DNA from 2 places in the Kluyvera sp. CRP genome. Region 1 is predicted to be linked to the other one. Evidence: predicted binding sites of a transcription regulator. Region 1 holds the regulator's gene; the other holds the start of a gene.
What was found. The regulator ArgR, encoded in region 1, controls arginine synthesis, uptake and breakdown. The targets are predictions, from matches to a motif close to ANTGAATAAAAATACANT.
Positions count from the first base shown of each region.

Region 1 (7,832 bases):
TGAAGGCTCGGTGCTGGGACTGGAAGAGTACCTTGAGGTAAAAACGCTGCACATTGGGGGACTTTAGTTTGCAGGATGGGAGAGGGCGTGAGATGAAAATCTATACTTTTGATTTTGACGAGATAGAGGATCAGGGCGATTTTTATCGGGAGTTCGCTCAACTCTTTGCCCTCGATCGTGAGTCGATTCGCGATTTGGACGCACTTTGGGATGCGGTCACCGGCCCACAAATGCCGTTACCGCTGGAGATCGAGTTTATCCATCTCGACGACAAGCAGCGCCGTCGCTACGGCGCGCTGATTCTGCTGTTTGATGAAGCGGAAGAAGAGCTGGAAGGGATGCTGCGGTTCAACGTGCAACGAGCATAAAAAAGCCCTCGCATAAGGGCGAGGGCAAGTCGTCGGACAAGACGACGAGGGTTTATTTGTACAGCTCAGCCGTAGCGTGCCAATGGTCGCCGGTACGGGCTTCAATAATGCGGTAGCTGCTGGCGCCTTGTTTTTCGGCTTTAGCGGCTAATGCGCTGCGCATATCCATCGGGTCGCTACCGATCTGAGAAACAGAAACGGTGCCGACGGATTGCAGATTCTGTGCCTGCTCCGCGTTAACCTGTTGCACTGCGGCGCTTGCGCCGAAGGACAGAACGGATGCCAGACCAAGGGATGCGATGATCATTGCGCTTTTCATAATGTTTTACTCCTCACCATATTCTTCATTCTTCAGCGGTGAGAGGATGTTGTTTCTGATTCCTGGGACCGCTGGGTATTAAACTTTTCTACACTGCCGACGTGCTGCCTGACGCGAACTTATTTGTACAGTTCAGCCGTTGCGTGCCAATGAGCGCCGGTACGCGCTTCAATGATGCGATAGGATGATGCACCTTGTTCTTCCGCTTTTTTGTTCAGCATTTCGTGCATATCCATCGGAGATGAACCGACGGAACCGATGGAAACGGTGCCGATTGACTGACGGCTTTGGGCTTGATCGCTGCTGATAGAGTCAGCGGCAAACGCACCGAAAGAGATAACGGAAAGGATGCTCAGAGCGGCAACAGTTGTTTTGATTTTCATGATACTCACCTCGTCGAATTTTTTTGGAAGGTCTTTGTTTTGTGACCCTCATCACGAAATTAAGTATACACTAATCACATAAAATATTAATACCTAGCTAATGGTTTCGCGTGTAATTAGATGTCAAAAATCGTCATTTTTAGAACAGATACGTATAAAAAAAGAGACATTTCGGTAAAGTTAAGTGTAAATAATGAGTGAAATTAAATAGATATTAGAATTTGATTTTTTGTGCGCTTATGAACGGATATATTCACTGGTTCTATGATTGTGGGCAGAAAATCGCACTTAATGTTAACGAGACGGGAGTGAAACGTAGGGGAATTTGCAGTTAAAGCAGCTCCTCTGGTGGACCAGAGGAGAAAGGAAGAGGGATTACAGCTCCTGCTCGAACAGAACCTGGATGGCCTCGTAGAGATCTTTAACGGTGAACCCGCGTGCCGGCGTGGTGAAAATCGTGTCGTCACCGGCAATACTGCCGAGAATGCCTTCCGCTTTGCCCAGAGAGTCAAGCAGGCGAGCGATCAGCTGTGCAGCGCCGGGGCTGGTATGGATAACCACGACCGCATCGTTGTAATCAATATCCAGCACCAGATTCTTCAGCGGGCTGGTGGTTGTCGGCACGCCCAGCTCGGCCGGCAGGCAGTAAACCATTTCCATTTTAGCGTTGCGGGTACGCACGGCGCCAAACTTGGTCAGCATACGAGAAACTTTGGACTGGTTAATATTATCGAAACCTTCTTCCTGCAAGGCCTGAACAATTTCGCCCTGAGAGCTAAATTTTTCTTCCTTCAGTAATGCTTTAAAGGCTTTAACTAATTCTTCTTGTTTAGTTGAACTTCGCATAAGTCACCCGAGTATGGTGGTGAAATTAACATTATTATGCATATAGGTGAATTTTTATGCAAAATAATTTGCTCCAGAGGCTAAGCCAAATAGAGAAAGGGCGGATTTTATCAAAAATTAGACCTAAGAAACATGCCTATATCACGGGATCCAAATAAGTTAAAAGTAAATGAAATGTTATTAAATTGCTGTTGTTTTACGCAACATGCTGAGTATATTGTAATCGATAGTTGATGAAAATTTGGTTTCGTAGAAAGGCCTTTTTCTGGGAGTAATGCGGATGCTGTTGAATGGCCCGCATTCTGTAAGCAATTATATTGTAATTATTTACCTTGTGAATTAAGGTCGCCGCAACGGAGTAACAACTGGTATCTCCTGCGTTGGTTTATGCGGTCCACGACAGGTTGTTACCTGAAAGTCATTAACCATAATAAGGAGTTTAGGATGAAAGTCGCAGTCCTTGGTGCCGCCGGCGGTATTGGCCAGGCGCTTGCCCTACTACTAAAGACCCAACTGCCTTCAGGTTCAGAACTCTCTCTCTATGATATTGCCCCCGTCACGCCAGGTGTGGCGGTCGATCTCAGCCATATTCCGACGGATGTTAAAATCAAAGGCTTCTCCGGTGAAGATGCTACGCCTGCGCTGGAAGGGGCTGATGTGGTCCTGATTTCTGCCGGTGTGGCGCGTAAGCCCGGTATGGATCGCTCCGATCTGTTTAACGTTAACGCCGGTATTGTTAAAAACCTGGTGCAACAAATCGCCAAAACTGCCCCGAAAGCCTGTATTGGTATTATCACCAACCCGGTGAATACCACAGTGGCCATTGCCGCTGAAGTGCTGAAAAAGGCGGGCGTATATGACAAGAACAAACTGTTCGGCGTGACCACGCTGGATATCATCCGCTCCAACACTTTCGTGGCGGAGCTAAAAGGTAAAAGCGCCAGCGAAGTTGAAGTGCCGGTGATAGGCGGCCACTCTGGCGTGACCATTCTGCCTTTATTATCGCAAATCTCCGGCGTGAGCTTCTCCGATCAGGAAGTGAACGACCTGACCAAACGCATCCAGAACGCGGGCACCGAAGTGGTGGAAGCGAAGGCGGGTGGCGGCTCGGCTACGCTCTCCATGGGCCAGGCGGCGGCGCGTTTCGGCCTGTCTCTGGTTCGCGCCCTGCAGGGCGAGAAGGGCGTGGTTGAATGCGCCTATGTCGAAGGAGACGGCCAGTACGCGCGCTTCTTCTCGCAGCCGCTGCTGTTAGGTAAAAACGGGATTGAAGAACGCCAGTCGATTGGCAAACTGAGCGCTTACGAACAGCAGGCGCTGGAAGGTATGCTTGAGACGCTGAGAAAAGATATTCAGCTGGGTGAAGATTTCATCAATAAATAAGGCGTGACGCCTTAGACGTGACAAAGGGGCCAATGGCCCCTTTGCTTTTTCTGCTGCTTAGCCCGACGCAGGATATTCCTGAATGGTGACCTGCATGGTCAGTTTCTTATCATCACGCATCACGACCACCGGAATGACCGATCCCGGACGAATCTCGGCGACCTGGTCCATGGTTTCCAGCGCGGAAATCGCCGGTTTGCCGTTGACCGAAATAATCACGTCGTTGTTCTGAATGCCCGCCTGTGCCGCCGGGCCGTCCGGGGCTATCTCATTGACGACAATCCCCTGAATTTGATCGATACCGCCGCCTTGTGAATGCAGCGGGGCAATTTCTCGTCCGCTGATGCCGATAAAGCCGCGAATCACGCGTCCGTCACGAATCAGCTTATCCATAATTTTGGTTGCCAGCTGGAACGGAATGGCGAAACTCAGCCCCTCCGGGGTTTCACCGTCGTTACTCTTATCGAAAGAGAGGGTGTTAATGCCCATCAGCTCACCCAGCGAGTTGACCAGCGCGCCGCCGGAGTTACCGTGGTTGATAGAGGCATCGGTCTGCAGAAAGTTCTGTCGACCACTTGGGTTGAGGCCGATACGACCGGTCGCGCTGATAATCCCCTGAGTAATGGTCTGCCCGAGGTTGTACGGGTTGCCGATGGCCAGCACTACGTCACCGATGTGCGGTGTGCGCTTCGGGTTAATGGGGATAACCGGCAGGCCGCCGGTGGCGTTGATCTTCAGCACCGCCAGATCGGTCAGGCTATCGGAGCCGACCAGCAGGGCTTCAAACACGCGACCATCCTGGAGGGCGACGATGATCTGATCGGCATCGTTGATCACATGTTTGTTGGTAATAATGTAGCCGCGCTCGTCCATGATCACCCCGGATCCGAGCGTTTTGATTTCCAGCTGATTATTGGTGTTGCTGTTCAGACTGCGGTTATAGACGTTCACCACCGCAGGGGCAGCGCGGCGCACCGCCGTGTTATAGCTGGAGGGGGCTTCATCTGTACTGCTAAAGCGCTCGGTGGATAATGGATTCCACTGACGCAACGAAGGGACGGTGACAATGAGTATGCCGCCAACCAGTAAACCAAGTGCAACCGAACGTAAGAGCTTTACAAGCATGATACAGGCATCGTTGATGAGGAAACTGGACGAAGCATACCACGAGAAAAACCGGACATACATTCCAGGCTATGCCCGGTTTTTCGTGGATTAGCGCAGAAGCAGGTAAATACTTTCATTACCGCGTATGACATTCAGCGCGATAACCGCCGGTTTCGCTTCCAGCACCTTGCGCAGTTCGGCAATCGACTGTGTCGGCTGGCGGTTGATACCGATGATGACGTCATCTTTATGCAGGCCGATTTGCGCGGCAGGGCTACCTTTTTCCACGCCAGAAATGACAACCCCTTTAGTGCCGCTTTTCGCCTGGCCATCGCTGAGCGATGCCCCTTCCAGCGCCGGGATAATCAGCTGTGCGCTGGCGGTTGATGAGGCGCTCTTATCCAGCGTCACCTCTACTTCCAGCGGTTTACCGTCCCGGAGCAGGCCCAATTTGACCTTCGAACCCGGTTCCGTGGTGGCGATGCGGGAACGCAACTCGGCGAAACTATTCAGCGGCTTGCCGTTCAGGCTGGTAATCACGTCGCCGGATTTAATTCCCGCTTTTGCTGAACCGGAGCCAGGCAGCACTTCGCTAACGAATGCCCCGCGCTGCACATCGAGATTAAACGCTTTGGCGATGTCGGCGGTCATCTCCATACCGCGGATGCCGAGCAGGCCGCGTTTGATTTCACCGAACTGAATCAGCTGTTGAGCCAGGGTCTGTGCCATGTTGCTCGGGATAGCAAAGCCGATACCGACGCTGCCGCCACCGGGCGCCAGAATGGCGGTGTTGATACCGATCAGCTCGCCGTTCAGGTTCAGCAGCGCGCCGCCGGAGTTGCCGCGGTTGATAGCCGCATCGGTCTGAATGAAGTTCTCCAGCCCTTCCAGATTGAGGCCGCTACGGCCCAGCGCCGAGACGATACCGGATGTGACGGTCTGCCCCAGGCCGAACGGGTTCCCGACGGCCACGGCGAAGTCGCCCACGCGCAGTTTGTCGGAATCGGCGATGGCGATTTGCGTCAAATGGCTGGCTTTCTGGATTTGCAGCAGCGCAATGTCGCTCTGGTCGTCGCTACCGATAAGCTTCGCTTCAAACTCACGGCCATCGTTCAACTGAACGCTGATTTTCTGCGCGTCGCTGATGACGTGATTGTTGGTTAGCACGTAGCCTTTAATGGCATCAATAATGACGCCGGAGCCCAGACCTTCAAACTGCTGGGTGGGCTCATTGGCCGTGTTGCCGCCATCGTCGCCAAAGAACTTTTTGAGCTCGTCTGGCACCTGTTGATTCACGGGAGCCGTTCCTTCTACCTGAACGCTCACCACCGCAGGCAGCACTTTCTCCAGCATCGGCGCGAGGCTAGGCAGCGCGCCCTGGCCTGGAACCTGTGTCGGCAGCGACGCGAACACCGGCGCTGGAGCGGCGAGGGATAACCCAACGCTTAACGCCAACGCACTTAACAGTAAAGTTGATTTATTCATTGATGCTGGCCCTCATGACCCTGGATGCAAGAACACGACTTCCCGAAAAGACTGATGTTATTGAAGTAAATATAGACGGCGTAGGCAGAAGAGGACGGGCGCATGCCATGCGCCCGTAAAATATTTGTGGAATGCAGATTAATCGCGTTTTGCACCGCTACGCAGCAGACCGGATGCGCCGTCGGAGTAGTCGCGCGGCATCTGTACCGGCGCCTGATCGTTTCCGGCTTCGGACTCGGCCAGACGGTTGCGGAACGGGTTGGCTTCCGCAGACATGCCCGGCAGCAGATTGCTGGAGCTTTTCGCCATATGCTGGTAGATCTGGCGATAGTCATCGGCCATGTTATCGAGCAGCTCGGCGCTGCGGGCGAAATGGCTAACCAGCTCTTCGCGGTACTCTTCCAGCTCGGCTTTGTTTTTCTCCAGCTCGTACTGCAACGCCTGCTGCTGGCGTAATTTACGATTACCAAAACGCATGGCTACGGCACCGATGATGATACCGACAACTAACCCAATTAGCGCGTATTCCCAGGTCATGAACATCTCCCATTGTTTTGTTGTTCCGTAGGGTATTGGCGGCTTCGGCAACTCCATACCAGCGCCCGATAGTGCCACTATAACCGCTAATCCTGTAGAAGTGGAATCCTGACGCATCATCGCGTAGTGTAGAACGGACTTTTTTTAGTCAATCGTGAAGTAAGACATACCGGTTTTCAAAGGAATAACAATTAGATCATGCAAAGCCAGTCCCCCACATCGCGCTACCTTCAGGCCCTCGAGGAGGGCAGCCATCAACCTGACGATGTTCAGCGCGAGGCGGTAAACCGTCTCGATACCATTTACCAGGAACTCCAGCATAAAACGCCCGTCTCCGCCCCTGTCGGTGGCCTGCGCGCGCGTTTTGGCAAACTGCTCGGCAAGAAAGAGCCTGACGCGCCGAGCGCCGTACGCGGCCTGTATATGTGGGGCGGCGTGGGGCGAGGGAAAACCTGGCTGATGGATATGTTCTATCAAAGCCTACCGGGCGAGCGGAAGCAGCGCCTGCACTTCCACCGCTTTATGTTACGCGTGCATGAAGAACTGGCCGCGCTCCAGGGGCACACTGACCCGCTGGAAATTGTGGCCGAACGCTTTAAAGCCGAGACCGACGTGCTGTGTTTTGATGAATTTTTTGTTTCCGATATTACCGATGCCATGCTCCTTGGCGGCCTGATGAAGGCGCTGTTCGCGCGCGGTATTACGCTGGTCGCGACCTCCAACATTCCGCCGGATGAACTGTATCGCAATGGGCTGCAGCGCGCGCGCTTCCTGCCGGCGATCGAGGCGATTAAAGAGCACTGCGATATCATGAATGTCGACGCGGGCATCGACTATCGTCTACGCACGCTGACGCAGGCGCACCTGTGGCTTTCGCCGCTCAACGCAGAGACCCGCCAGCAGATGAACAAACTGTGGCTGGCACTGGCGGGGACGCCGCAGATGAACCAGACCACGCTGGAGATTAATCATCGTCCGCTGCCGACTCTTGGCGTAGAAAACCAGACGCTGGCAGTCTCCTTTAATACCCTGTGCGTCGACGCACGCAGCCAGCACGACTACATTGCGCTGTCGCGTCTGTTCCACACCGTGATGTTGTTTGACGTGTCTGTGATGACGCCATTGCTTGAGAGCGAAGCGCGCCGTTTTATCGCGCTGGTGGACGAATTCTACGAACGCCATGTGAAGCTGGTGGTGAGCGCCGAAGTCGAGTTGTACAACATCTATCAGGGGGAGCGACTGAAATTTGAGTTCCAGCGCTGCCTGTCGCGTTTGCAGGAGATGCAGAGCGAAGAGTATCTGAAGCGTGCGCATATGCCTTAACGCTACCCTCTCCCCGTGGGAGAGGGGCTGGGGGTGAGGGCGTCAGGCCGCACATCCCCAAACCCCGAAAAACCCGCAGCA
Region 1 covers NZ_CP082841.1:1,657,409-1,665,240, forward strand. Annotated here, with positions in the region: gene K7B04_RS07770 (NAD-dependent succinate-semialdehyde dehydrogenase) at 1-67, shown strand, start outside; gene K7B04_RS07775 (barstar family protein) at 93-368, shown strand; gene yhcN-B (DUF1471 family stress response protein YhcN-B) at 421-687, opposite strand; gene yhcN (peroxide/acid stress response protein YhcN) at 807-1,070, opposite strand; gene argR (transcriptional regulator ArgR) at 1,446-1,916, opposite strand; gene mdh (malate dehydrogenase) at 2,361-3,299, shown strand; gene degS (outer membrane-stress sensor serine endopeptidase DegS) at 3,357-4,424, opposite strand; gene degQ (serine endoprotease DegQ) at 4,515-5,891, opposite strand; gene zapG (Z-ring associated protein ZapG) at 6,030-6,428, opposite strand; gene zapE (cell division protein ZapE) at 6,627-7,751, shown strand.

Region 2 (7,832 bases), 710 kb from region 1:
AGCGGTACGCCAAAACACTTCACGCGACGCAGCGTGTCGAGCAGCTCGCCGTTAGCGATGATGCCCATACCGCAGGCCTGCAGTGATTTATAGCAGGCGTACAGCGGTTCCCACAGCTGCTCGTTCTGGCTGATCAGACCGGCTGGTTTTGGCAGGCGCTGGCCTTTCAGACGCGCTTCCAGCCAGGCCTGGGTGGCCATCAGCTGGCTGCGCAGGGTTTTCATCAGGTAGCGATACGGCTCGGTCGCGCCTTCTTCGCCAACCCGCTCGCGCAGTTCGTCGGTGCATTCCACCATCGACAGCTCGGAAATCAGCACCTGAATATCTTTCAGGAACAGATCGGTCGCTTTCCAGCGGCTGAGCAGCAGCACGTGGCGGGTGATTTCGGCGGTGACGTTCGGGTTGCCGTCACGGTCGCCGCCCATCCAGGAGGTGAAGCGTACCGGCACGAAATCGACCGGAAGCTGGTAGCCCAGGTTCTCTTCCAGCTGTTCATTCAGCTCACGCAGGTAGTTCGGTACGCCTTCCCACAGGCTGTTTTCCACCACCGCGAAGCCCCATTTGGCTTCATCCACCGGGCTTGGGCGATGTTTACGAATTTCATCGGTGTGCCATGACTGAGCAATCAGCTGGCGCAGACGGCGCATCACCTGGTTGCGTTCGTAGTCGGCAATGTCGTTATTATCGAGCTGTTTCAGACAGTTGTTGATTTCGCCCATTTTATGAATCAGCGTACGACGCGTGATTTCAGTCGGGTGCGCGGTGAGTACCAGCTCCAGCGACAGGGATTCAACGGCTTTTTTAATTGTGGTTTCGTCGAGATTGGGTTGGTCTTTGAGTTTACGCAGGGTACGGGCAATCACTTCCGGGTTGCTTGCCGCTTCACCTTTCGGCGAAATGCTGTGGTACTGCTCGGCGGTATTGGCCAGGTTCAGGAACTGGCTAAACGCGCGGGCAACCGGCAGCAGTTCATCGTTGGACAGGTTCTGCAGCGTGGTGAGCAGCTCCTGACGATTGGCTTCGTTGCCGGCACGTGAAGATTTGGACAACTTACGGATCGTTTCTACACGGTCAAGAATGTTCTCACCAAGCGCATCCTTGATGGTATCGCCTAGCACTTTACCGAGCATACTGACATTACTACGCAACGCGGAATATTGTTCGTTCATTAACCCAGACACCCCATCTCATTTTATTTTGTTATATCCCAGCCTTTGGAACGAAAGGGCGGGATAAAGACACCTCTTTTATAAAGCCACGTAAAAACCCGTACGTCAATTGCTGCGAAATCGCTTCAGCAAACGAATAAATTGCGGCAATTGACGAAAGTTAATTCACATCGTGCCAGATAAGAAATGCTTATGAAAATGTGAAGGCGATCGCGGGAATCGGGGGGCGGAGAGATGCCGGATGGCGCTGCGCTTATCCGGCCTGCAGGCGAGGGTAGACCCGGTAAGCGTAGCGTCACCGGGCAGAACACATTAATGCCAGCAGAAGTGATGCACGACCTGGGTAATTAATTCGCGCGTCGGCTTAATAAAGCGCGTTTCCAGGTATTCGTCCGGCTGGTGTGCCTGATTAATCGAGCCTGGCCCGAGGACGATGGTCGGGCACAAGGTCTGGATAAACGGCGCTTCGGTGCAGTAGTTCACCACTTCGGTCTTGGTGCCGAGCAGTTTTTCCAGCACTTCAACCAGCTGATGATCTGGCGGGCATTCGTAGCCCGGAATCGGTGCGTGCAGCTCGCTAACCGTCAGGCGCCCCGGCCATTGCGCGCTGACCGGCTCCAATGCTTCATCCAGCAGACCGTTGAGGTCGCTCAGCGTCATGCCCGGCAGCGGGCGGATATCCATATGTAGCTCACAGCAGGCGCAGATACGGTTGGACGCATCGCCACCGTGGAGGCTACCGAGATTGAGCGTTGGGTACGGTACGGTGAACGCTTCATAGTGATAGCGCTCTTTCAGCGAGTCGCGCAGCTGCATCACGCGGCCAATGGCGTCGTGCATGATTTCAATGGCGTTCACACCGCGCGCCGGGTCGCTGGAGTGGCCGGACTGGCCCATGACGCGAATGGCGTTCGACATATGACCTTTGTGCGCGCGCACCGGCTGCAATGAGGTGGGCTCACCGATGATAGCGCAGTCCGGGCGTAGCTCGGTGGATTCGGAGAAATAGCGCGCACCCGCCATGCTGGTCTCTTCATCCGCCGTCGCCAGAATGTAGAGCGGCTTTTTCAACTGCGTCACGTCAACATCCCGCAGCGCGTCGAGAATAAAGGCGAAGAAGCCTTTCATATCGGCAGTGCCCAGACCGTAGAGCTTGTTATCGTGCTCGGTCAGGGTAAACGGATCGCGGGTCCAACGCCCGTCGTCGAACGGTACGGTATCGGTATGACCGGCAAGCAGTAGCCCGCCCGCGCCATGTCCGGTGCTGGCCAGCAGGTTGAATTTATTGCGCGTGCCGGGAACCGGCTGCACCTCAACATTGAAGCCGAGAGAGGCGAACCAATCGGCCAGCAGAGTGATTAAAGACGCATTACTCTGATCGAGTGCTTCTTCGGTTGCGCTGATGGACGGTGTGGCGATCAACGCACGGTAAATCTCGATAAATGGTGGTAAATTGTTTTTCATTGTTGACACACCTCGGGTCGTGATAGTATCAATATTCATGCAGTATTTGTGAATAAAAATACATTATCATTAGGCGTAAGAAAACCCACCAACGGTAGGGTGAAGTGACGACGCTTAATCAGGCAAACAGACATAAGAAGGTAAACGGCCCCGATGTTGAATACGCTGATTGTGGGCGCGAGCGGTTACGCTGGCGCTGAGCTTGTGACCTATGTGAATCGCCATCCTCATATGAACATAACCGCTTTGACGGTCTCAGCGCAAAGCAATGATGCGGGAAAGTTAATCTCCGATTTGCATCCACAGCTAAAAGGGATTGTTGATCTCCCTTTGCAGCCGATGTCCGACATCAGTGAATTCAGCGCCGGTGTTGATGTGGTGTTCCTCGCTACCGCTCATGAAGTCAGCCACGACCTTGCGCCGCAGTTCCTCGCGGCGGGCTGTGTGGTGTTTGATCTCTCCGGCGCGTTCCGCGTGAACGACGGCGCCTTCTATGAAAATTATTACGGATTTACCCATCAGCACCCGGAACTGCTGGCGCAGGCGGTATATGGCCTGGCCGAATGGAGCGGCGAAGCGCTGAAAGAGGCGCAGCTGATTGCCGTGCCGGGGTGTTATCCCACGGCGGCACAGCTTTCCTTAAAACCGTTGATCGACGGCGATTTACTGGATCTCTCCCAGTGGCCGGTGATCAACGCGACCAGCGGCGTGAGTGGCGCGGGGCGTAAAGCGGCGATCTCCAACAGTTTCTGCGAAGTGAGTCTGCAGCCTTACGGCGTGTTTACCCACCGCCATCAGCCGGAAATCGCCAGCCACCTTGGTGCCGAGGTGATTTTCACCCCGCACCTGGGCAATTTCCCGCGCGGGATTCTGGAAACCATCACCTGCCGCCTGAAACCGGGCGTGACCCATGCTCAGGTGGCGGAAGCCTTACAGCAGGCCTACGGCGATAAGCCGATGGTGCGTTTATACGACAAGGGTGTTCCGGCGCTGAAAAACGTCGTCGGCTTGCCATTCTGTGATATCGGTTTTGCCGTGCAGGGCGAGCATCTGATCGTGGTGGCGACCGAAGACAACCTATTGAAAGGCGCTGCCGCACAGGCCGTGCAGTGCGCCAATATCCGTTTCGGCTTCGCTGAGACGCAGTCTCTTATCTAAGGTGTGATGACGATGAATCCATTAATTATCAAACTGGGCGGCGTGTTGCTGGATAGCGAAGAAGCGCTGGAGCGTCTGTTTACCGCGCTGGTGAACTACCGCGAGTCGCATCAACGCCCGCTGGTGATTGTCCACGGCGGCGGCTGCGTGGTGGATGAGCTGATGAAGCAGCTCAACCTGCCGGTGAAAAAGAAAAATGGCCTGCGCGTGACGCCTGCCGATCAGATCGACATTATTACCGGTGCGCTGGCGGGCACTGCCAACAAAACGCTGCTGGCCTGGGCGAAGAAGCATGAAATCGCCTCCGTGGGCCTGTTCCTCGGCGACGGTGACAGCGTGCAGGTCACTAAACTGGATGAAGAATTGGGCCACGTTGGTCTGGCGCAGCCGGGCTCGCCTAAACTGATTAATCTGCTGCTGGAAGGCGGTTTCCTGCCGGTGGTGAGCTCTATCGGCGTGACCGTCGAAGGGCAATTGATGAACGTCAACGCGGACCAGGCGGCAACCGCGCTGGCGGCCACGCTGGGTGCGGATCTGATCCTACTCTCCGACGTCAGCGGTATTCTCGATGGCAAAGGCCAGCGCATTGCGGAAATGACTGCGGCCAAGGCGGAACAGCTGATCGAGCAGGGGATTATTACCGACGGCATGATTGTGAAGGTGAACGCGGCGCTGGACGCGGCGCGTACGCTCGGCCGCCCGGTCGATATCGCCTCATGGCGTCACGCGGAGCAGCTGCCGGCGCTGTTTAACGGCACGCCGATTGGTACGCGTATTCTGGCATAAGTTTTTCCCCCTCACCCTAACCCTCTCCCCACAGGGGAGAGGGGACTGGCCGGAGCCGGTATAGTTCTCCCACTCTCCACAGGGACGAGGGAACTGACGGTTTTCCCCCTCTCCCTCAGGGAGAGGGCCGGGGTGAGGGTTGTTTTCAGGCCGGAGACTACCCGGCATAAATAAACGAATTTAAGGAAGCATGTTATGGCACTTTGGGGCGGGCGTTTTTCTCAGGCAGCAGATCAGCGGTTCAAACAGTTCAACGACTCTTTACGCTTTGATTATCGCCTGGCGGAGCAGGATATCGTTGGCTCTGTAGCCTGGTCTAAAGCGCTGGTGACGGTTGGCGTACTGACGGCGGAAGAGCAATCTCAACTGGAAGCGGCGCTGAGCGTGCTGTTGGAAGAAGTTCGCGCTAATCCGCAACAGATCCTGGAAAGCGATGCCGAAGACATCCATAGCTGGGTGGAAGGTAAGCTGATTGATAAGGTGGGCCAACTGGGTAAGAAGCTGCATACCGGGCGTAGCCGTAACGATCAGGTCGCGACCGATCTCAAGCTGTGGTGCAAAGACACCGTGGCGGAGCTGCTGGCCGCGAATCGTCAGCTGCAAACCGCGCTGGTGGAAACTGCGCAGGCTAACCAGGACGCGGTGATGCCGGGTTACACTCACCTGCAACGCGCGCAGCCGGTGACGTTTGCTCACTGGTGCCTGGCCTACGTAGAGATGCTGGCGCGCGATGAAAGCCGCCTGCAGGATACCCTCAAGCGTCTGGACGTCAGCCCGCTGGGCTGCGGCGCGCTGGCGGGTACCGCTTATGAAATTGACCGTGAACAGCTGGCGGGCTGGCTGGGCTTCGCGTCCGCGACCCGCAACAGTCTGGACAGCGTGTCTGACCGTGACCACGTGCTGGAGCTGCTGTCTAACGCTTCCATCGGTATGGTGCACCTGTCGCGCTTCGCGGAAGACCTGATCTTCTTTAATACCGGTGAAGCGGGCTTTGTTGAGCTTTCCGACCGCGTGACGTCAGGCTCTTCTCTGATGCCGCAGAAGAAAAACCCGGATGCGCTGGAGCTGATCCGCGGTAAATGTGGCCGTGTACAGGGTGCGCTGACCGGCATGATGATGACCCTCAAAGGTCTGCCGTTGGCTTACAACAAAGACATGCAGGAAGATAAAGAAGGCGTATTTGACGCGCTGGATACCTGGCTGGACTGTCTGCATATGGCGGCGCTGGTGCTGGACGGCATTCAGGTGAAGCGTCCGCGTTGCCAGGAAGCGGCGCAGCAGGGCTACGCCAACGCCACCGAACTGGCGGATTATCTGGTCGCTAAAGGCGTGCCGTTCCGTGAAGCTCACCACATCGTGGGCGAAGCGGTGGTGGAAGCCATCGCCCAGGGCAAGCCGCTGGAAGATCTGCCGTTGGCCAATCTGCAGAAATTCAGCGCGGTGATTGGCGACGACGTTTACCCGATTCTGTCGCTGCAATCGTGCCTCGATAAGCGTGCGGCAAAAGGCGGCGTTTCGCCGAAGCAGGTAGCGCAGGCGATTAGCGACGCGAAGGCGCGCCTGAGCTAGCCCTCTGCATAGCCAAAAGATAGCCCGGCCGAGCGCAAGCGACGCCGGGTTTTTTTATGCGCAAAAAAAGCGGGCCACGGGGCCCGCAAACGTTCATGTTGGCTTTAGTTAGTCGAGTTTTGAGAGAAACTCAGAAATCCACGCGGCGACTTCAAAGGGTTAAACAAGGAACCGCGCTGTTTCTGTGGTCTATTATTAAACAGAATCCTTGATAGGGATAATCATTCATTGCTATTCTATCTATCGCCATGAACTATCGTGGCGATGGAGGATGAATAATGAATATTCGCGATCTTGAATACCTGGTGGCATTAGCTGAACACCGGCATTTCCGCCGGGCGGCAGATTCCTGCCACGTCAGCCAGCCAACCCTGAGCGGGCAGATTCGTAAACTGGAAGATGAACTGGGCGTTATGCTGCTGGAACGCACCAGCCGTAAGGTGCTGTTTACCCAGGCCGGGCTGCTGCTGGTGGACCAGGCGCGTACCGTGCTACGTGAGGTCAAAGTGCTCAAGGAGATGGCTAGCCAGCAGGGGGAGACGATGTCCGGCCCGTTGCATATCGGCCTGATCCCGACCGTTGGCCCGTACCTGCTGCCCCACATTATCCCAATGCTGCACCAGACGTTCCCGAAGCTGGAAATGTACCTGCACGAAGCGCAAACCCATCAGCTGCTGGCGCAGCTTGATAGCGGTAAGCTGGACTGCGCCATTCTGGCCCTGGTGAAAGAGAGCGAAGCCTTTATTGAGGTGCCGCTGTTTGACGAACCGATGATGCTGGCGATCTATGAAGATCACCCATGGGCTGAGCGCGATCGCGTGCCGATGTCGGATCTGGCCGGTGAGAAACTGCTGATGCTGGAAGACGGTCACTGCCTGCGCGATCAGGCGATGGGGTTCTGTTTTGAAGCCGGTGCGGATGAAGATACTCACTTCCGCGCGACCAGTCTGGAAACGCTGCGCAATATGGTGGCGGCGGGCAGCGGTATTACCTTACTGCCAGCGCTGGCCGTGCCGCATGAGCGTAAACGCGATGGTGTCGTTTACCTGCCATGCATTAAGCCGGAGCCGCGCCGCACCGTTGGGCTGGTCTATCGACCTGGATCGCCGCTGCGCAGCCGCTATGAGCAGCTGGCAGAGACCGTCCGTGAGGCGATGGACGGTCATTTCGACAAGGCGTTAAAACAGGCGATTTAAGCCGTTTAGCGCCGCAACCCGATAGGCTTCCGCCATCGTCGGGTAGTTAAAGGTGGTGTTAACGAAGTACTCAATGGTGTTACCGCCACCTTTCTGCTCCATGATCGCCTGGCCGATGTGAATAATTTCGGCCGCGCGTTCGCCAAAGCAGTGAATGCCAAGGATCTCCTTCGTCTCCCGGTGGAACAGGATTTTCAGGCTCCCCACGCTCATCCCGACGATTTGCGCTCGCGCCAGGTGTTTAAACTGGGCGCGTCCGACCTCGTACGGCACCTTCATGGCGGTCAGTTGCTGTTCGGTTTTGCCAACAGAGCTGATTTCCGGAATGGTATAGATACCGGTCGGAATATCTTCAATCAGGTGTGCGGTGGCTTCACCTTTCATCAGCGCCTGGGCAGCAATACGTCCCTGATCGTAGGCAGCAGAGGCCAGGCTCGGATAACCGATTACGTCGCCGACGGCATAGACATGCGGCAGGGCGGTCTGGTAC
Region 2 covers NZ_CP082841.1:947,546-955,377, reverse strand. Annotated here, with positions in the region: gene ppc (phosphoenolpyruvate carboxylase) at 1-1,169, opposite strand, end outside; gene argE (acetylornithine deacetylase) at 1,482-2,633, opposite strand; gene argC (N-acetyl-gamma-glutamyl-phosphate reductase) at 2,787-3,791, shown strand; gene argB (acetylglutamate kinase) at 3,804-4,577, shown strand; gene argH (argininosuccinate lyase) at 4,773-6,146, shown strand; gene oxyR (DNA-binding transcriptional regulator OxyR) at 6,425-7,342, shown strand; gene sthA (Si-specific NAD(P)(+) transhydrogenase) at 7,325-7,832, opposite strand, start outside.
Region 2: a site for ArgR is predicted at 2,681-2,698, ahead of argC (N-acetyl-gamma-glutamyl-phosphate reductase). Genes of this name have one in related genera too.